DNA from 3 places in the Bradyrhizobium sp. 22 genome. Region 3 is predicted to be linked to each of the others. Evidence: predicted binding sites of a transcription regulator. Region 3 holds the regulator's gene; each other region holds the start of a gene.
What was found. The regulator PhoB, encoded in region 3, activates phosphate uptake and scavenging genes when phosphate is short. The targets are predictions, from matches to a motif close to TGTCATNNANCTGTCAT.
Positions count from the first base shown of each region.

Region 1: K410_RS0121620 (RNA degradosome polyphosphate kinase) is a predicted target of PhoB. The motif match lies at 5,115-5,131, and genes of this name have one in related genera.
Region 2: phnC (phosphonate ABC transporter ATP-binding protein) is a predicted target of PhoB. The motif match lies at 3,231-3,247, and genes of this name have one in related genera.

Region 1 covers NZ_KI519399.1:4,234,010-4,241,028, reverse strand. The annotation lists gene K410_RS37110 (sensor histidine kinase) at 1-1,312, shown strand, start outside; gene ppx (exopolyphosphatase) at 1,330-2,832, opposite strand; gene K410_RS0121620 (RNA degradosome polyphosphate kinase) at 2,848-5,040, opposite strand; gene K410_RS0121615 (P-loop NTPase family protein) at 5,189-5,866, opposite strand; gene K410_RS0121610 (CDP-alcohol phosphatidyltransferase family protein) at 5,991-6,533, opposite strand; gene purM (phosphoribosylformylglycinamidine cyclo-ligase) at 6,691-7,019, shown strand, end outside.
Region 2 covers NZ_KI519400.1:1,543,021-1,550,039, reverse strand. The annotation lists gene K410_RS0132670 (dihydrodipicolinate synthase family protein) at 1-505, shown strand, start outside; gene K410_RS0132665 (DUF1045 domain-containing protein) at 618-1,316, opposite strand; gene K410_RS0132660 (alpha-D-ribose 1-methylphosphonate 5-triphosphate diphosphatase) at 1,335-2,528, opposite strand; gene K410_RS0132655 (LbetaH domain-containing protein) at 2,525-3,184, opposite strand; gene phnC (phosphonate ABC transporter ATP-binding protein) at 3,358-4,167, shown strand; gene phnD (phosphonate ABC transporter substrate-binding protein) at 4,242-5,177, shown strand; gene phnE (phosphonate ABC transporter, permease protein PhnE) at 5,251-6,135, shown strand; gene phnE (phosphonate ABC transporter, permease protein PhnE) at 6,132-6,977, shown strand.
Region 3 covers NZ_KI519400.1:1,769,722-1,776,740, forward strand. The annotation lists gene K410_RS0133790 (aspartate aminotransferase family protein) at 1-324, opposite strand, end outside; gene K410_RS0133795 (GcrA family cell cycle regulator) at 794-1,303, shown strand; gene phoB (phosphate regulon transcriptional regulator PhoB) at 1,533-2,240, opposite strand; gene phoU (phosphate signaling complex protein PhoU) at 2,264-2,980, opposite strand; gene pstB (phosphate ABC transporter ATP-binding protein PstB) at 2,992-3,813, opposite strand; gene pstA (phosphate ABC transporter permease PstA) at 3,810-4,655, opposite strand; gene pstC (phosphate ABC transporter permease subunit PstC) at 4,660-5,649, opposite strand; gene pstS (phosphate ABC transporter substrate-binding protein PstS) at 5,840-6,853, opposite strand; gene K410_RS0133830 (ATP-binding protein) at 6,998-7,019, opposite strand, start outside.

The DNA.
Region 1 (7,019 bases), on a different contig from region 3:
GACGTTGCTGTTCGAACGCCATGTCGCGCGCACCATCGGCGACGACCTCGACGTCTATCTGAAGCAACTCGTCGCGGGTATCGACGCCGACGCGCAGGGCAGGCTGGTGGTGGGCCGGCCGCCCGCCGATCCTCGTTTTGACGACCCTCTTTCGGGTTTGTACTGGCAGGTATCGGACGATGGCGGTCAGGTTTTGCGTTCACGTTCGCTGTGGGACACGGCGTTGGACCTGCCGCGGGATGAGCCGTCGCCTGGCGAGTTGCACCGTCACGTCATCCCTGGACCTGCAAACGCACAGCTCCTGGTCAGTGAACGCCGCGTGCTGCTCACCTTGGGCGACCGCCGGGCGCCCGTGCGCGTCGCGGTGGCGGCCGATCTCGCTCGCGTGTCGGCCGCCGCCTCGCATTTCGCCAGGGACCTGACGCTGGCGCTTGGCGTGCTGGGGCTGGTGCTGGCGGCGGCCACCTCGATCCAGGTCGGCCTGGGCCTTCGTCCGCTCGACGCACTTCGCCGCGGCGTCGCCGACGTTCGCTCCGGGCAGCGCAAGCATCTCCCCGTCGAGGTCCCAACGGAGGTCAAGCCGTTGGTGGAGGAGGTCAACAGCCTGATCGACGCCCAGGAAGGCGAAATCGAGCGGTCGCGCCGCCGCGCCGCCGACCTGGCGCACGGGCTGAAGACGCCGCTTGCCGCACTCGCGGCCGATGTCGCGCTCTTGCGTCAGCGCGGCGAGCAGGAGGTCGCGCAGGCGATCGAAGCCGTCGGCGAGACAATGAGCCGTCACGTCGACCGCGAGCTGGCGCGTGCGCGGGCGAGGGGAACGGCACGCCTGCGCGGCGGCATTTCCACGCCGCTCAGACCGCTCGTGCAGTCCCTGATCATGACCTTGGCGCGAACGCCTGCGGCACAGCGGCTCGACTTCAAGATCTGCATGACGGGCGAGCCGAGCGTGCCGCTCGATCGCACTGATCTGGCGGAAGTGCTGGGCAATCTCCTGGAGAACGCCGCCCGTCACGCCAAGAGCGAGGTGCGCATCGGCGCGGATGCGGCGAAACCGGCGATCACGGTCGAGGATGATGGTCCGGGCATCGCGCCCGCCGAGCGTTCACGCGTGCTCGAGCGCGGCGTCAGGCTGGACCAGCGTGGCGAAGGGGCCGGCCTCGGCCTCGCGATCGTTCAGGACGTGCTCAATGCCTACGGATGGCAGCTGATTCTTGCGGAGTCCGAACTCGGTGGATTGAAAGCCGTCATCGCGCCGGAGGGGAGCGGCGACCGGATCGCTGTTGCTGATCGCAGAACCCAGCCGCTCGCTTGACGCATTGTTGCGGTTCGTCAGCGCCGCACGATCGATCCGGTGCGGCCGATCAGGCGGGCGAGCTGGCGGAAGCGGCTACCGACGCGGTCGGCGACGAGGTCGCCGAGGCGGTGCTCGAACACCAGCATCAATTTACGTCCCTGGCTGCGGAAATGCGTGGCGGGCAAGACACCCGGGCGCGCCGCCGAGATCAGATGCGCGACGCGGAACGCAGCGCCCAACAGACGCGCGCGTTCGAGCTGCGCCGGCGTCAGCAGCTCCTGCGTGGTGACCGGCGGCTGATTTTCTTCGCTGAGCCCCGCATAGCGATAGAACACCGACAGGCCGACGAAGGCGCGCTCGGTGTGGGTGATCGCGCCGAAATTGCCGTTGACGACGAGGCTCAGCGTCTGCTCGCCGCGGTGATCCGGATGCACGCGCCAGCCGATGTCGGACAAGAGGCAGGCGGTATGGCGCAGCCGTCGGTCCTCCTCGGTTTCACGCAGCTTGACTACGCGCACGAGGCGATCGGTCCAGGCGATCAGCTCGTGGGCGTGCTTGGCCGAGCGCGACAGCAGCTGGTTCAGCTCCTCCGCGGCGCAGATCAGGCCGTCCTTGTTACGTTCCGCCTCCGCCAGCTTCTCGTGCAGCAGGCCCTCGCGCACGCCGAAGGTCGAGAACACGATGGTCTTGGGCTTCGCGACCCGGATGATGTGCTCAAGCACCAGTGCCGCGTAGGTGAGGAGCGGGCGGCGCGCGTCGGCGACGCTCTCGATGTCGGCGAGCATGTTCGCGGCCACCAGGCGGCGCAGCCTGCGGGAGAAGTCGAGCGCTTCCGCCGCGGACAGCGAATAGCCGTGCATCACCTGGAGCGGATAGCCGCTCTGGATGATGTGAATGCGCGCGAGCGCGCGCCAGGTGCCGCCGACCGCGTAGAAGGTGCGGCCGCGGCCCGCCGTGAGCTGCGGCACCTCGTCGAGCTCCTCGCGCACGATGCGGTCGGCGCGCTTGAGCGATTTGTGCGCGAGATCCTGCAGCGCAAGCCCGCCGAGCGGCAGCGTCACGCCGCTGCGCACGCTGTTCTTGCGCACGTCGATCAGTTCGAGCGAGCCGCCGCCGAGGTCGCCGACGATGCCGTCGGGATGATGGATGCCGGAGATCACGCCGAGCGCCGACAGCCGCGCCTCGCGCGGGCCCGACAGGATCTCGATGTCCACGGCGCAGATGCGCTCGGCCTTGGCGATGAAGTCGGCACCGTTCGAGGCGTCGCGGCAGGCCGCGGTCGCGATCGCGAACACGCGCCCGACCTGCATCACGCGGCACAGGGCGCGAAAGCGCTTGAGCGAGGTCAGCGCCTTGTCGACGGCGTCGGGGGCGAGCAGGCCGGTGCTCTGCACCTCGCGCCCAAGACCGCACAGCGTCTTCTCGTTGAAGATCGGAATGAGGCTCCGCGCCAGCGCCTCGTAGACGACGAGACGGACCGAGTTGGAGCCGATGTCGATGACCGCGACGCTCGAGCCGCGCTTGCGCGGCCGCTTCACGTCGGAAATCCCCGATCAGGATTGATGGCGTTCGTTCCGGCGCGTGAGACGACGCGGCGAGGATTCCTTGAGCGACTTTCCACGGCCAGACAGACTCGGATTTGTCATGAAGTAGTTGTGGACGTTGAAAGGCTCCTCGCCTTTCGCGGTCTTCATACGCGTTGAGGACCCATCCGGCAACAACTGCCAGCTCTGCTCGTTGTCTTTCAGGTTGGCGACCATGATCTGTTCGAGAACCTGCTGATGAACCGTCGGATTTTGCAGCGGGCACAGCACCTCGACGCGGCGGTCGAGGTTGCGCGGCATCATGTCGGCGGAGGAGATATACACAGCCGCTTTGGCGCTCGGCAGGCCCTGGCCCATGCCGAAGCAGTAGATTCGGCCGTGTTCCAGGAAGCGGCCGATGATCGACTTGACGCGGATATTCTCGGACAGGCCGGGAATGCCGGGGCGCAGGCAACAGATGCCGCGCACCACGAGCTCGACCTGCACGCCCGCCTGCGAGGCCTCGTAGAGCGCGTCGATGATGTCGGGGTCGACCAGCGCATTCATCTTCATCCAGACCGCGCCGTGCCGGCCGTGCCGCGCATGCGCGGTCTCGCCCTGGATGTGCTCGATGATGCGCTTGCGCAGGGTGAGCGGCGACACCGCCATCTTTTCCAGATCGCTCGGCGCGGCGTAGCCGGTGATGAAGTTGAACACGCGCGCGGCATCGCGGCCGATGGTCGGATCCGAGGTGAAGTAGGAGAGGTCGGTGTAGATGCGCGCGGTGACCGGGTGATAATTGCCGGTGCCGGTATGAACATAGGTGGTGAGGCTGCCGCCCTCGCGGCGCACCACCATCGAGAGCTTCGCGTGCGTCTTCAGCTCGAGGAAGCCGTAGACGACCTGCACGCCGGCGCGTTCGAGGTCGCGGGCCCAGCGGATGTTGGCCTCCTCGTCGAAGCGCGCCTTCAGCTCAATCAGCGCCGTGACGGACTTGCCGGCCTCGGCGGCTTCGGCGAGCGTGCGCACGATCGGCGAGTTGTTGGAGGTGCGGTAGAGCGTCTGCTTGATCGCGACGACGTCGGGGTCGCGTGCGGCCTGCTGCAGGAACTGCACCACGACGTCGAAGGATTCGTAGGGGTGATGGACGACGAGGTCCTTTTGCCGGATCGCGGCAAAGATGTCGCCGCCGTGCTCGCGCACACGCTCGGGGTGGCGCGGCACGTAAGGGGTGAATTCGAGATCGGGGCGATCGAGGCGGGTGAGCTGCGAGAGCTCGTTCATCGCCTGCACGCCGTCGACCAGGAAGACCTCGTCGTCGGCGGCCGAGAGTGCGTGCTGAACGAAGCTGCGCAACTGCTCCGGCATCTTGGCGTCGATCTCGAGCCGGATCACCGACCCGCGGCGGCGGCGCTTGAGCGCCGTCTCGAACAGGCGGACGAGGTCTTCCGCCTCTTCCTCGATTTCGAGCTCGGAGTCGCGGATGATCCGGAAGGCGCCCTGGCCGTGCAGGTTGTAGCCGGGGAACAGGCGGTTGATGAACAGGGCGGTTGCCTGCTCGAGCGAGATCAGGCGAACGATTTTGCCGTCGGCCGGCAGGCGGATGAAGCGGTCGATCTTGCCGGGCATGCGGATCAGCGCGTTCATCTGCTTGCCGTCGGCGGCGCGCGTGAGCTGGAGCGCGATGGTGAAGCCGAGGCTCGGGATGAACGGGAAGGGATGCGCAGGGTCGATCGCCAGCGGCGTCAGCAGCGGGAACACGTTGTTGAGGAAATAGTCCTCGATCCAGGTCCGTTCCGCCTTGCTGACATCCTTGCCGTCGACCAGCACGATGCCGACATCGGCCAGCGTGCTGCGCAGGTCGCGCCAGATCGCCTGCTGGTCGGAGGCAAGCTCGGACACGGTGCGGTTGATCAGCGCGAGCTGCTCGGACGGCGTCAGGCCGTCGGGGCTGCGTTCGGCAATGCCCTCGCGCACCTGGGCCTTGATGCCGGCGACGCGGACCATGAAGAATTCGTCGAGGTTATTCGCCGAAATCGACAGGAATCGCACCCGCTCCAGCACGGGGTGGCTGGCATTGACGGATTCCTCCAGGACGCGGCGGTTGAAATGCAGCCAGGAGAGTTCGCGATTGATGAATCGTTCGGGGCTGGCCGCGATCGCCGGCAGGCCCTCGGCTTCCTGAACTTTCTCTTTTATTTCAACAGCTTGCGCAGAATCCATCAGAAGTCGGTCCATCCTGTCTCGCCTCACTTTGCGATCTATGCGCAAAACCCGCGGGAGCATGTGTTACAGCGATGACGTTTCGATGACATTGATGTTCCGCCGCTTCGCTGCGTCAAGCGGGCTCCGCGGCTCCCGGGCGAGCGGGTCAGGCGTCCCGCAGCAGCTCGGCGGCCAGTGCCCTGGTCACGGGGCGGCCGAGCCGGAGGGCCTCGCTGTCGAGCAGTTCCACGGCTTGGCGGGCGGCGGCCGAGGACCGCTCCAGGCGGGTGGCGAGATAGCCGACCACGCTCTCGTCCACATTGAGCTGGCGGTCGGCACAGAATTTCAAGATCAGGCCGCGGAAGAGCTGGTCGTCCGGGGGCAGCAGCGTGACAACAGGCACGGCGCGCAGGCGCGAGCGCAGGTCGCGAAGCTCGATCTCGAGCGCGGCCGGCACCTCGCGCCCGGTGAAGAGCACGTAGGCGCCGTCCTCGCGGGCAAGGTTCATCAGGTGGAAGAGGGCGCGTTCGTCGAAATCTCCCGCCCGGAGATCCTCGACCACCAGGGCGCCGGTGGCGAGCGCGCCCGGAACGCCGGCGGCCGTCAGGACGTTGGCGGCAGCCGAGCGGGCGCCTGAAATGTCGGCCCAGATCGCGGCGAGGTGGCTCTTGCCGCTGCCTTCGGGGCCGGCGAGCCACATGATCCGGTTCGGCCATTCCGGCCAGCTGTCGATCAGGGCCAAGCCGGCCGCGTTGGCGGGACCCTCGAGGAAATTGTCCCGGCTGACGCTCTCCGCATGCGGAAGCGTAAACGCCAATTGTCGGGGATGGACGCGGCCTGCCACGCTTGCTTTGCTCCATGCCGGCGCGCCGGCCCGTTTGAAGAGAATGCGATTTGATGGAGCGGAATTGGCCTTTTGCGGGGCTGCTTCCGCTTTCACCTGGTCCGCTCTCACTTGTCGTCCGCTCTCACTTGGCCTCGATCGTGCTCATGTGCCGCAGCCACCCGACGAGATAGAGCGACACCGACGAGAGCGTGAAGACCGTGACGAGGCCCATCAGGATGATATCATAAGGAGCCGGCTTGAAGCCGAAGGCAAGTGCCGCCAGCACCAGGGCGGCGAACGCCACTTGGGCAACGGTGTTGAGCTTGGACACTTTCGACGGCTTCATCTCGACAGGCCGGTCAAACAGCCAGGATATGATCACGGCGGCGACGATCATGATGTCGCGAGAGACCACCAGGATCACGATCCAGCGCGGAATCGCACCCCAGATCCCCAGCGCCATGTAGATCGAGACCAGCAGGGCCTTGTCCGCGAGCGGGTCGAGCAGGGCCCCAAGCTCGCTCGTCATGTTGAAACGCTTGGCCAGGAAGCCGTCCACGGCGTCGCTGATACCGGCGATCAGGAAGACGGCGAACGCGACCTCCATTTGGCTCGACACGATGGCCCAGACGATGATCGGGACCAGCATGATGCGGCCCAGCGTAATGATGTTCGGAATACTCACGAAAGCGCTTCCCGGCACCCGGTCTACCTCGAAATCCGGCCCCTCGGGAGGCTGAACCGGTTGATATCTCTACATAGTATATGGCGGTGCGCCATGCGAGCCATTGCGTGTCCCCGGAATTCGACGTAACCAGCCGCAACCCCACTGGACATCGGGCATGACCGACCGCAAAAACGGCCTCACTTACGCCGATTCAGGCGTCGATATCGATGCGGGCAACCGCCTGGTCGATCTGATCAAGCCGATGGTGCGCGCCACGGCGCGGCCGGGGGCCGATGCCGAGATCGGCGGCTTCGGCGGCCTGTTCGACCTCAAGGCGGCCGGTTTCAAGGACCCCGTCCTCGTGGCTGCGACCGATGGCGTCGGCACCAAGGTCAAGATCGCGATCGAGACCGGGCTGCACGGCGGGATCGGCATCGACCTCGTCGCCATGAGCGTCAACGATCTCGTGGTGCAGGGCGCCGAACCGCTGTTCTTCCTGGATTA
Region 2 (7,019 bases), 230 kb from region 3:
CCAGGATGCGCCGGTGGCTGGCACGCCGCTCTCGGTCGAGCTGCTCGCACGGCTAGCGCGCGACTTTTCCAACATCCGCTATTTCAAGATCGAAGTAGCGGGCGCGGCCTCAAAGCTGCGCGGCCTGATCGAGGCGGGCGGCAAGGACATCGAAGGCCCGTGGGACGGTGAGGAGGCGATCACGCTGCTGGCCGATCTCGACGCCGGCGCCACCGGCGCCATGACCGGCGGCGGCTATCCCGACGGCATCCGCCAGATCATCGATCCCTATTTCGCCGGCGACCGCGACAAGGCAAAGGCCGCTTACGAACGCTGGCTGCCGTTGATCAACTACGAGAACCGCCAATGCGGCCTGATCGCCTGCAAGGTCATGATGCAGGCCGGCGGCGTCATCAAGTCGGACGCGGTGCGCCATCCGCTCCAGCCGCTGCATCCGGCGACCCGGGCGGGGCTGTTGGAGCTCGCCAAGGAGCGCGACGCGCTGGCCTTGCGGTGGGGGAAGTAGGTCTCTCCCCGTCATTGCGAGGAGCCCTTGCAACGAAGCAATCCAGACTATCTCCGCGGGTGCATTTCTGGATTGCTTCGCTACGCTCGCAATGACGAATGTGACGCGCAGCCTAATACGCTAGCGTCCACTCGCCGATGATGCGAAAGCGCGCCTTCGCGTCATCCTGTCGAAACAGCGCGATCCGATCGATCGCGAGCGTCTCGATGCCCAGCGCTGCAAACCGCGTCCGCAGCATCTGAAGAATCGGGCCGCGCCGCTCGGCATCCAGCCGTCCCGTCAGCGTCATGTGGAAGCGGAATTCCTCCATCACGTAAGGGTAGCCCCAGCGGTCGAGATAGTCGCGCTGCCGTTCGCTCAGCTTCTCCGGCTTGCGCCGCGCGCGATCCTCCGCGGTCAGCGCCGCACGGAAAGCGTCGAAATCCCGGACGCAATCGGCGGCGAGCTCTTGCAGCGCCTCGACCGGCTCGGCTGGAATGACGGCGATGAAGCCGCTGATGGCATCGACGACGGGCCGGATCACGGGACGCGGCCGCGTCTTGCCGGCGAAGGTCGCGCAAGCGGTCATCAGCTCGGCTTCGGTCCTGCCAGATGCCAGCGCCATCGGCGCTTTCAGCGTGGCATGAAAGCCGTATTTGCGCGGATCGGCGCTGATATCGCGCCAGTCAGGCGCGACCTCCAGCGCCTCGCGCGGAAACGGCAGTTCGTTCCCGGCATAGGCGTCGTAGCCGAGCAACTCGGCGCCGAAGCGGGAGAGGGGGTTGTTGCTGCCTGCGGCAAAATAGATCGCGTAGCGGGGAAAGCCTGTCATCGCGCGAGCATAGCCGGTTTAGGCCGCGGCGACAGCTTCGCGCGGCATCGCCGCCGCACTCAGGAGCCGCGTCGCATCAGTGAGATGGACCAGCTTGCCGCCCGATATCACCGCGATCAGCCGCGGCCGCAGCGGCACATCGTCGTCGACCAGCAGAATGTCGGCGCGGCGGCCTTCCGCGAGCACGCCGCGATCGGTCAGGCCGGTCGCGCGCGCAGGGCCGGCAGAGACCAGATTCCAGGCCTCCGTCAGCGGCAGCACGCCATCGGCGGCGAGCCGGAACGCGGCGAGCAGCTGGGCGGGATAATAGTAATCCGACGCCAGCACCGAGCAGAGCCCCTTGGCGATCATGTCGGAGGCCTTGGTCCAACCGGTGTGGCTGCCGCCGCGCACGACGTTCGGCGCGCCGTAGACGATGGCATCGCCGTGGCTTGCCGCCGCCTGCGCCGTCTCCTCATTGATCGGAAACTCCGCGATCAAGGCGCCGAGCTCGCGAAACTCGCGGCGCATCGCCGGCGTCGCGTCATCGTGCGAGAGCATCCGCACCTCGGCCGCACGGGCCGCGGCGGCCAGACGCGCAACGGAAGCCGGCACCTCGTCGGCGCGCGAGACCACGCGCTCGACCAGGCGGTCGAACTCCTCGCCCGACAAGCCGGTGCGCTCCACCATGCGGTTGCGCTTGCGCGGCTTGGCCATGTCGGCGACCGTGCCGTCCATGTGGTCGTTGAAGGCGAACAGGTCGACGCGGCCTTCCATGAGCCACTGCGCGATCTCGGCCTCGGCCTCGAGATTGTAGGTTTCGTGCCGCAGATGGAAGCGGGTGTCGGCGGAGAATTGCGGACGCTGCCGCTCGATCGCCTCCATCAGTCCGCGCGCATTGTCCGCGCTGCGCAGGCCCGGCTCCCAGGAGCAGGTGGTGGCGTGAAACACGGTGGTGATGCCGTTGCTGATGGCCTGGCGGTCGCTGTCGGCGAGCGCGACATCGATCGGGAAGTCGACACCGGCGCGCGGCATCATCTGCCGCTCGAAGGCATCGCCGTGTAGATCGACGATGCCGGGCAGCACCAGCAGGCCCCGTGCATCGATCGCCAGCCGCGCCCGGCCGCGAGCGGCGTCTATCGCAATGATGTCCTGCCCGGACACCCCCAATGACGTTTCGACGAGTTCGGTGCCGATCAGGGTCCGGCCGCCTTCAAGCAAGATGTCTGTCACGCGACCGCGCTTCGTTTGCTGGCAGGGAGAGTCGCCCGTGCTTCGTATGACGCCAGGAAATCTTCAATCCCGAGCTTGCGGAAATCGGGCAGGGCCTCGCGCAATTTGTCGTGATCCCAGTCCCACCAAGCAAGCCGCGCGAGACGCCCGGCGATCTCCTCGGAGAACCGTCGCCGCACGATTCGGGCCGGATTGCCGGCGACGATGGTGTAGGCCGGCACGTCCTTGGTGACGATGGCGCCGGCCGCGATCACCGCGCCGGTGCCGATGTTGCGGCCCGGCAGCACGATCGCGCCGTGGCCGATCCAGACGTCGTGGCCGATATGGACGTGATGCTGGCGCCGCCAGTCGAAGAAATCGGCATCGTCGCTTTCGCCGGCGAAATAGGCGCTCGAACGATAGGTGAAATGAGCCTGCGTCGCGCGGTGCATCGGATGGTTGCCGGGGTTGATGCGCGTCATCGCCGCGATCGAGCAGAACTTTCCGATCGTACTGTAGGTGATCTGCGAATCGTTCACGACATAGGAGTAATCGCCCATCGCCACTTCGTGCAGGATGGTGCGGGCGCCGACCTCGGTATAGGCGCCGAGCCGGGCCTCGTGCAGCTTGGCCGAGGGATCGATGGTCGGCTGAACTGAAAGAGCTTTGGCGGCCATGTCGAATCCGGAGTGCGAAGGCGGGCGTACCTCTTCTAGCGGATTCATGACAATGTCATGACGTAGCGATGACAGGGAATGAGCTGTGCAGGATCGCTGCGCTGCAACGGTCGTGTCACACAAGTGTTAAGCATGGACGTTAGCGATTGGCTCCAGCTACTCTGGAGCCCTGCATGCTGGTGGTGGATGGTCTGACGTGTCGCTTCGGCGCAAAAGCCGCGGTGGACGACGCTTCGTTTCAAGTTTCTCCCGGCGGTTTCGTTGGTGTGATCGGGCGATCCGGCGCCGGCAAGTCGACATTGCTGCGGAGCATCAACCGCCTGGTGACGCCGAGCGAGGGACGCATCCTGTTCGACGGCGTCGACGTCACCGCGCTACGCGGCAAGGAGCTGCGGCAATGGCGGGCGCGCTCGGCCATGATCTTCCAGCAGTTCAACCTGGTTGGCCGGCTCGATGTCCTCACCAACGTGCTGATGGGGCGGCTTGCGACGATGCCGGCCTGGCGCTCGCTGTCGCAAATCTGGCCGGAGCAGGACAAGGCGCTGGCGATGTCCGCGCTCGAGCAGTTCGACATCGCCTCGCTCGCCGCCCAGCGCGCCGACCAGCTCTCCGGCGGTCAGCAGCAGCGCGTCGCGATCGCGCGCGCCCTGGTGCAGCAGCCCGACATCATCCTCGCCGACGAGCCGATCGCTTCGCTCGACCCGCGCAACACCAAGATCGTGATGGATGCGCTTTTGCGCATCAACAAGCATTTCGGCATCACTGTGCTCTGCAACCTGCATTCGCTCGACCTCGCCCGCAGCTATTGCGACCGGCTGATCGGCATGGCGCAGGGCCGCGTGGTGTTCGACGGCGCGCCGGCCGCGCTGACCGATCACGTCGCGCGCGAGCTCTACGATCTCGAAGCCGCCGATGTCATGGGCGCCATGCCTGCGCCGGCGCCCGCGGGCGTCCCCGCGCTCGGAACGGCCGCGGCCGCCTGAGCGAAACCTGTTTCGCTGCAAGTCTTCTTTGCAAGTTTTTGCGTCAACCGACCCCAACCGATGAAGAGGGTAACATGATCACTCGCAGACTGGTCCTCGCCGGCGCCGCCGCGCTCGCGTTCACGACTTCAGCCCTGGCTGCCGATTGGAAGGCGAAATATCCCGAGCTGACCTTCGCGGTCGTGCCGGCCGAGAACGCCTCCGGCGTGACCGAGCGCTGGGCGCCGTTCATGAGCTATCTCTCCAAGGAGCTGGGCGTAAAGGTCACGTTGCGCATTGCCAACGACTACGCCGCCGTGATCGAAGGCCAGCGCGCCGGCAACATCCACATCGCGAGCTACGGCTCGGCCGCGTTCGCTCGCGCCCGCCTGACCGGCGTCAAGTCCGAGGCCTTCGCCAATGACGTCAACGCCGACGGCTCGACCGGCTATTATTCGGTGTTCTTCGTCAAGGCGAGCAGCCCCTACAAGACCCTCGATCAGCTCAAGGGCAAGAATCTCGGCCTGGTCGACCCGAACTCGACCTCTGGCAACAACGTGCCCCGCTTCGAGCTCGACAAGTTGGGTATCCATGACGCCGACAGCTATTTCGGCAAGGTCGTCTTCACCGGCAGCCACGAGAACGCGATGCTGGCGCTGGCGCAAGGCACGGTCGAGGTTGCCGCCAACCAATGGACCAGCGACGACGATTCCACGCTGGCGCAGATGCTGACCAAGGGCATGCTAAAGAATGCCGACGGATCGGCGATGAAGAAGGACGATTTTCGCATCATCCACAAATCGGCGCCAATCATCAATGGTCCCTATGCTTTCAACTCCGACCTGCCGGAAGATGCCAAGGCCGCCATTGTGAAAGCGTTCTTCGACGCGCCGACCAAGGACAAGGCCGCGTTCGATCGCCTCTCCGACGGCCAGAAGAAGGGCTTCCATCCCGCCACCACCAAGGATTGGGATGGCACGATCGAGTTGATCAAGTTCGTCGACGCCCTGCGTAAGAAGAAGGCGTCCTGAGTATCGCGACGATACCACTGGAGCCGGGTCGATCGACCCGGCTCTTTCTTTGACGGGACTTCATCTCAAGCCCATGACAACAGCGGTTTCGATCCTTCCCGAGCAGCAGCTCGCCGTGCTCAACGCCGCCTATCGGCAGGCGGTGGCACGCAGGCGGCTGCGCCTCCTGTTTGGAGCCTCGATGTTCGCCGCGGCGCTGGTTCTCGCCGCGGTCGGCGCGGAAGTGAATCTGCGCACGCTGTTCAGCTATTTCGGCAACTTCGTCAGCTATTTCGACCGCATTTTCACGCTCGACAGCGGCCAGCGGGTCTGGACCGACGTCGGCGAGTGGCTCTGGGGCTGGCGCAAATGGCTGAAGATGCTGGGCGAGACCCTGCTGATCAGCTACGTCGGCACGCTGATCGGCGCGATCCTCGCATTTGGCCTGAACTTCCTCGCCGCCGAGAACACCTCGCCCGCACCCTGGCTGCGCTTCGTCGTCCGGCGCCTGCTCGAATTCGCCCGCACCGTTCCGGGCATCGTGTTCGCGCTGGTGTTCGTGATCGCCTTCGGGCTGGGTCCGATGGCCGGCGTGCTCGCGATCGCGATCCATTCAACCGGTGCGCTCGGCAAGCTGTTCTCGGAGGTCGTCGAGAACGCCGACATGAAGCCGGTCGAGGGCATCCGCTCGACCGGCGCAAGCTGGCTGTCGTGCATGCGCTTTGCCGTGGTGCCGCAGGTGACGGCGGGCTATGCCAGCTACGCGCTGCTGCGTTTCGAGATCAACGTCCGCGAGGCCTCCGTCATGGGGTTCGTCGGCGCCGGCGGCATCGGCCAGGAGCTCGTCGTCGCCATTCGCAAGTTCTATTACTCGGATGTCAGCGCCATCCTGCTCACCATCATCGTCACCGTCTTCCTCATCGACATCAGCACGGGCTGGCTGCGCGGCCGCCTGTTCGGCAAGGAGGCGCGGACGTGACGCCGCACGAGGTCGATCCGCGAGAGCTTCGCGCCCGCTATCCCGACGTGTTCGATCGTCCCGCTTCGGCGCGGCTGGCGATGCCGGCGATGATCGTCGCGGCGTTCGCGATCCTGATTTACGGCCTGGTCGATCTCGACTTCTCGCCGTCGCGCTTCTTCGCCGGCCTCAGTCAGCTCGGCTGGATCACTTTGATGATGATCCCGCCGGATCCCGGTTCCTCGCTGCCGGTCTATCTCAAGGCGCTCGGCGAGACGCTGTCGATCGCGCTGCTCGGCACCACGCTGGCCGCCGTGTTCGCGCTTCCCGTCAGCCTGCTCGCAGCGCGCAACGTGGTGCCGTCGAGCATCCTGCGCTTCCCGGTTCGCCGCGTGCTGGATTCGATCCGCGGCGTCGACACCCTGATCTGGGCGCTGGTGTGGATCAATGTCGTGGGCCTCGGGCCGTTTGCCGGGGTGCTGGCGATCGCCGTGTCGGATTTCGGTGCGTTCGGCAAATTGTTCTCGGAGGCGATCGAGGGCGCCGATCAGAAGCAGGTCGAGGGCATCCGCGCCTCCGGCGGCAGTGCCCTGCACGAGATCCGCTTCGGCCTGATGCCGCAGGTGCTGCCCGTCATCGCCGGCCAGGTGCTATACTACATCGAGTCCAACACCCGCTCGGCGACCATCATCGGCATCGTCGGCGCCGGCGGCATCGGCCTGCAACTCGCCGAGCAGATCCGCGTGCTCGAATGGCAGAGGGTGTCGTTCCTGATCCTGATGATCCTGGTCGCGGTCGCCGCGATCGATTTCATCTCGGGCAAGCTGCGCTTTGCGATCATTGGACGACGGGCGGTGGCGTGAGCACAGGTGCTGTAGGGTGGGCAAAGGCGCGTCAGCGCCGTG
Region 3 (7,019 bases):
GATCACGCCCTCCAGCGCCTCGGCGCCGGAATTGCAGAAGAACACCAGGTCGGCAAAACTCTCGTGGCACAGGCGCGCGGCGAGCTTCTCGCCGTCCGGGCTCTGGAACAGGTTCGACATGTGCCACAGCTTCGTCGCCTGCTCCTGCAACGCCTCGATCAAATGCGGGTGGCAATGGCCGAGCGCATTGACGGCGACGCCCGAGGTGAAATCGAGATAGCGATCGCCATTGGTCGCGATCAGCCAGCAGCCTTCGCCGCGCTCGAAACCGAGGTTGGCCCTGGCGAAAACGGGGAGCAAATGCGGGGCTGCGCTGTTAGTCATGACGGCCACATGATGTTGCGGACGGTGTGAGGCGTGCATTGCGCAACGCACCATCCACCGGCCCGGAAAACGAAACGTGCCGCCTTTTAAGGGCGGCACGCACAACTATCTTAGGCCTGGTGAAACGGGTGTCAATGCCGCCCGAAAGCCCCAGGAAACGGTGGTGAAACGGTGATTCCGTAGTCTTGCGGTGGCGATTTTGCGGGTTTTTCACCACGGAACATGTGGAAGCGAGTCGGCGGACTCTTGCGCGCGAGTCACGCCATATTGTAGCGTTTGGCTTGTCAGATACGACATCTCGTGCGGCAGTTCTGATCCCAAGAGTCCTCATGTACCGGCGTAAACGTTCGGGCGTCAGTTGCGCGCCCGGCGAGCCCTAAGGGATTCGAGCGGCACGGGTTTTTCGAGGCTTAGGCATTCGCCGCACGGACCGCCAGGATGGCAACCGCGCGGCGAGGGAAAGGGTGCAATGACGGTTTTGACCTGGTCCGACGATCGCGTCGAGCAGCTGAAAAAGCTCTGGGAGGCCGGATTGTCGGCCAGCCAGATCGCAGCAGAGCTCGGCAATGTGACCCGCAATGCCGTGATCGGCAAAGTGCACAGGCTCGGCCTGTCCGGCCGCGCCAAGAGCCCTTCGTCGGCCGCGCCCCGGCCGCGCAAGGCGCGTCCCGCCCAGCACATGATGCGGGTGAGCCGCCCGATCGCGCGCGGCAACACCGCGCTGGCGCAGGCCTTCGAGGTCGAGGTCGAGGCCGAACCCGTCACCTACGACAACGTGGTGCCGATGAGCCAGCGGCTGTCGCTGCTCGAATTGAACGAGGCGACCTGCCACTGGCCGGTCGGCGATCCCTCGAGCCCGGATTTCTTCTTCTGCGGCGGCAAGGCGCTGTCCGGCCTGCCCTATTGCGCCCAGCACTCGCGCGTGGCGTATCAGCCGGCGGCGGATCGCCGCCGCGCGGCACCGAAGCCGACGCGCTGAGCGAGATTTAGCTGATCGTAAAGACGGCAGCCGTCACACGACGGCGCCTCAACCAACTCGGTGTCATCCCCGCGAACGCGGGGATCCATAACCACAGGGCGCAATTGTTGCGCGAGATGGTGACTTCGAGTCTTCGCCAAACCACGTCCTATGATTATGGGTCCCGGGCTCGCGCTGCGCGCGCCCCGGGATGACGGCCGAGCTCGCCAAACCAGCTCTCGCTGGAGCTTTACGTCTGCTCCGCCTTGGCGAAGCGATCGTCCAGCGCGTAGCCGGCGCCGCGGACGGTGCGGATCGGATCCTGCTCGCGGCCGAGATTAAGCAGCTTGCGCAGGCGGCCGATATGGACGTCGACGGTGCGCTCGTCGATGTAGATGTCGCGGCCCCAGACGCTGTCGAGCAGCTGCTCGCGCGAGAACACGCGGCCGGGATGCTCCAGGAAAAACTCCAGCAGGCGATATTCGGTCGGGCCGAGATCGATCGGGCGGCCGGAGCGCGCGACGCGGCGCTTGTCGCGATCGAGCTCGATGTCGCCATAGGCCAGCACGGTCGCGAGCCGCTCCGGACTGGCGCGCCTGAGCAGGCCTTTCACGCGCGCGAGCAGCTCCGGCACAGAGAACGGCTTGACGATGTAATCGTCGGCGCCGGTCGCAAGGCCGCGCACGCGCTCGCTCTCCTCGCCGCGCGCGGTCAGCATGATGATCGGCAGCTGCTTGGTCTCGGGCCGGGTGCGGAGGCGCCGGCACAGCTCGATGCCGGAGAGGCCCGGCAGCATCCAGTCGAGCACGATCAGATCGGGAATGTGTTCCTTGAGGCGGGTGTCGGCGTCGTCGCCGCGCATCACCGTCTCGACGTCATAGCCGTCGCCTTCGAGGTTGTAACGCAGAAGCTCAGTGAGAGCTTCCTCGTCCTCAACCACCATAATGCGTGCGCCCATGTTGTCGTCGCTCCTTGAGGTCTTCAGGTATTCGGGATCGTCGTGGCGAAATTGGTCATGTCGCCCTTCGGCCGCTTGTCGGTGATCGCCTGGCCCTCGATCATGTAGAACACGGTCTCGGCGATGTTGGTGGCGTGGTCGCCGATGCGCTCGATGTTCTTGGCGCAGAACATCAAGTGGATGCAGAACGAGATGTTGCGCGGATCCTCCATCATGTAGGTCAGGAGCTCGCGGAACAGCGAGGTGCAGATCGCGTCGACCTCCTCGTCGCCCTTCCACACCGCCATCGCCGCCGGCAGATCGTGCGCGGCATAGGCATCGAGCACGCTCTTGACCTGCTGCTGCACCAGGTCGGTCATGTGCTCCAGGCCGCGGAACAGCTTGAGCGGATGGAAGTCGGTCTCCAGCGCGGCGACGCGCTTGCCCATGTTCTTGGCGAGGTCGCCGATGCGCTCGAGGTCGGTCGCAACGCGCATGGCGCCGACGATCTCGCGCAGGTCCACCGCCATCGGCTGGCGGCGGGCGATGGTGAGCACGGCGCGTTCCTCGATGCGCTTCTGCAGCGCGTCGAGATCGGCGTCGATGGCGACGACGCGCTGGCCGAGCGCGACGTCGCGGCGGATCAGCGCATCGACGGAATCGACGATCATGCGCTCGGCGATGCCGCCCATCTCGGCGACCAGGCGCGTGAGCTCCTGGAGGTCGGTGTCGAAGGCCTTTGCGGTATGTTCAGTACCCATGTTGCGTCTCCTCAGCCGAACCGGCCGGTGATGTAGTCCTGCGTCCGCCGGTCGGTCGGCGACGTGAAGATCTTGCTGGTGTCGTCGAACTCGATCAGCTCGCCGAGATACATGAAGGCGGTCTTGTCGGAGACGCGCGCCGCCTGCTGCATGTTGTGGGTGACGATCGCGATCGTGTAATTCTCGGACAGCTCCTGGATCAGCTCCTCGACCTTGGCGGTCGAGATCGGGTCGAGCGCCGAGCACGGCTCGTCGAACAGGATCACCTCGGGCCGAACCGCGACGGTGCGGGCGATGCAGAGGCGCTGCTGCTGGCCGCCGGAGAGCGACAGGCCGGAGGCGTTGAGCTTGTCCTTGACCTCGTTCCACAGCGCGCCGCCGCGCAGCGCCTTCTCGACGCGGTCGTCCATCTCGGACTTCGAGATCTTCTCGTAGAGGCGGATGCCGAAGGCGATGTTCTCGTAGATCGTCATCGGGAACGGGGTCGGCTTCTGGAACACCATGCCGACCCGGGCGCGCAGCAGGTTGAGGTCGAGCTTGGGGTCGAGAATGTTGGTGTGGTCGAGCAGCAGCTGGCCGGTGGCGCGCTGGCCCGGATAGAGGTCGTACATCCGGTTGAAGATGCGCAGCAGGGTCGACTTGCCGCAGCCGGACGGGCCGATGAAGGCGGTGACGCGGTTAGTGCCGAGCGCCAGATTGATGTTCTTCAGCGCATGGTGCTCACCGTAGTAGAAGTTGAGGTTGCGCGCGGTGACCTTGGCAGGCGCCTCGGGCAGCGGCTGCGAGCCGGGGTGAACGGTCGGCGCGCTGACGGAAACAGACATTTCACTCATTTTGCAGTCCTCTCGGCACCAAGGATGCGGGCGCCAATGTTCAGGGCAAGCACGGTCAGGGTGATCAGCAGCGCGCCGCTCCAGGCGAGCTGCTTCCAATAGGCATAGGGGCTCTGCACGAAGTTGTTGATGGTGACCGGCAGGTTGGCCATCGTCTTGTCGAGGCCGAGGCTGAAGAACTGGTTGGACAGCGCGGTGAACAGCAGCGGCGCGGTCTCGCCGGCGACGCGCGCCGTGGCGAGCAGCACGCCGGTGATGAGGCCGGAGCGCGCGGCGCGATAGGCGATCCGCTTGATCACCAGCGAGCGCGGCAGGCCCAGCGCGCTGGCGGCTTCGCGCAGCGGGTTCGGCACCAGCAGCAGCATGTCCTCCGTGGTGCGCACCACGACCGGGATCACGATCACGGCGAGCGCCAGCGCACCCGCGATCGCCGAGAAGCCCCGCATCGGCACCACCACCGCGCCGTAGATGAACAGGCCGATGATGATCGAGGGCGCCGACAGCAGGATGTCGTTGATGAAGCGGATCACCGAGGTCAGCTTGTCGTTGCGGCCGTACTCGGCAAGATAGGTGCCGGCGAACAGGCCGAGCGGCGCGCCGATGCCGACGCCGATCACGGTCATGATGACCGAGCCGACGATGGCGTTGCGCAGGCCGCCCTCGGTCGAGCCCGGCGGCGGCGTGTCCGCGGTGAAGATCTGCACGTTGAGGCCGCTGAGGCCGTTGTAGAGCAGCGTGACCAGGATCAGCGCGAGCCAGGTGACGCCGAAGGCGGCGGCGGCGATGCAGAGGCCGCGGATGACGACGTCCCAGCGGCGGCGGCGTGCATAGATCGGATTCATGGCTTCACTTCCCCGCCTTGGTTTCCAGGCGCATCAGCATCAGCCGCGCGGCCGCGAGCACGAAGAACGTCAGCACGAACAGCAGCAGGCCGAGCAGGATCAGGCCGGACTGGTGCAGGCCGTCGCTCTCGGCGAACTCGGATGCGATCGCCGCCGAGATCGTCGTGCCCGGCGCGAAGATCGAGGAGGAGATGCGGAACGAATTGCCGATGATGAAGGTCACCGCCATGGTCTCGCCGAGCGCGCGGCCCAGCGCCAGCATGACGCCGCCGATGATGCCGACGCGGGTGTAGGGGATCACCACGCTGCGGACGACCTCCCAGGTGGTGCAGCCGACGCCGTAGGCGGCTTCCTTCAGGACCGGCGGCACCGTCTTGAACACGTCGACCGAGATCGAGGTGATGAAGGGCAGCACCATGATGGCGAGGATCAGCGCGGCGTTGAACAGGCTGAGATAGGACGGGGGACCCGCGAAGATCGCGCCCAGCACCGGGACGCCGTCGAACACCCTGATCATGAACGGCTGGAAGGTGTTGGCCAGGAACGGGCCCAGCACAAAGAAGCCCCACATGCCGTAGATGATCGAGGGAATTCCGGCGAGCAGCTCGATCGCCATGCCGATCGGGCGGCGCAACCATTGCGGACAGAGCTCGGTGAGGAAGATCGCAATGCCGAGACCGACCGGAATGGCGATCAGCATGGCGATGAAGGAGGTGACGAGCGTGCCGTACATCGGCCCGAGCGCGCCGAGCACGGGCGGATCGGCCGACGGCGCCCAGCGCTGCGTCCACAGGAAGGAGAGGCCGTATTCCTTGATCGCCGGGAACGCGCCGATGACAAGCGACATGATGATGCCGCCGAGAATGAGCAGCACCGAGATCGCGGAGAGCCGCGTGATCCAGTAGAAGGTGACGTCGCCGAGCTTGAACGCGCCCAAGGCCTTGGCACGGTCATACGGTCCGGCATCGTCGATTACATCGCTCTGAACGGCCATCTCTGCCACGCCGATCCCCTGTACCCGTTATATACGCTTTTGCTGGTCTCGTGCCCCGGATGCGACGCAGCGCGAAGCGCTGCTGATCCGGGGCCCAGTTCTTGGAGGTGCCGGCTCTGCGGAGCAGCACACTGGACGATGCTTCGCATCGCCAGGGCTGCACCGCGTCCGGGACACGAGAGGGGAGCGCCTAGCTCTTGATCTCGGCAGCCCAGGTCTTCTCGATCTGCTTGACGACCGTGTCGGGCATCGGGATGTAGTCGAGATCCTCCGCCATCTTGTCGCCCTTCTCGAACGCCCACTTGAAGAACTTGATGGCTTCCTGGGACGCCGCCTTGTCGGTCGCATCCTTGTGCATCAGGATGAAGGTCGCGCCGGTAATCGGCCACGAGGCTTCGCCGGGCTGGTCGGTCAGGATCACGTAGTAGTTCTTGGAACCGGCCCAGTCGGCGTTGGCGGCAGCAGCCTGGAAGGCCGCAACGGTCGGCTGCACGGTCTTGCCGGCCTTGTTGATCAGGGCGCCGTAGGTCAGCTTGTTCTGCTTGGCATAGGCGTACTCGACATAGCCGATCGAGTTCTTGGTCTGGCTGACATTGCCTGCGACGCCTTCATTGCCCTTGGCGCCAACACCCGTCGGCCACTCGACCGCAGTACCGGCACCGACCTTGCTCTTCCACTCGGCATTGGTCTTCGTCAGGAAATCGGTCCAGATGAACGTGGTGCCGGAGCCGTCCGACCGACGCACCACGGTGATGGCGTCCGAGGGCAGCTTCACGTTGGGATTGAGCTTGGCGATCGCCGGGTCGTTCCAGGTCTTGACCTTGCCGAGATAGATGTCGCCCAGCAACTCGCCGGAAAACACCAGCTCGCCCGACTTGATCCCTTCGAGATTGACGACCGGCACCAAGGCACCCATCGCCTGCGGCCACTGGATCATGCCGTCCTTTTCGAGCTGCTCAGCCTTGAGGGGCATATCGCTCGCGCCGAAGGTCACGGTCTTGGCCTGGATCTGCTTGATGCCGCCGCCCGAACCGATCGACTGGTAGTTCAGACCGTTGCCGGTCTCTTTCTTGTAGGCGTCGGCCCACTTGGAATAGAGCGGGAACGGGAACGTCGCGCCGGCGCCGGTGATGTCGGCCGCAAAGGCTGCGGTCGCCGATGCGGCGACCAAGCCGGCAGCGACCATCGTCTTGAGGAAATTCATGCTGGTCTCCATTTGGGGGAGCGAAGCGCCATCCGCGCCCGATCGCGCTCCCCACGCCGCCCGTGTAAGAGCGGTCCGCTGTGCTTTTACGAAGGTTTCGTGACAGCTGGATGACACCGACAAGCAATTGATATTGCTTTAATTTCAGGCCGCCGCGGGAGTCTTG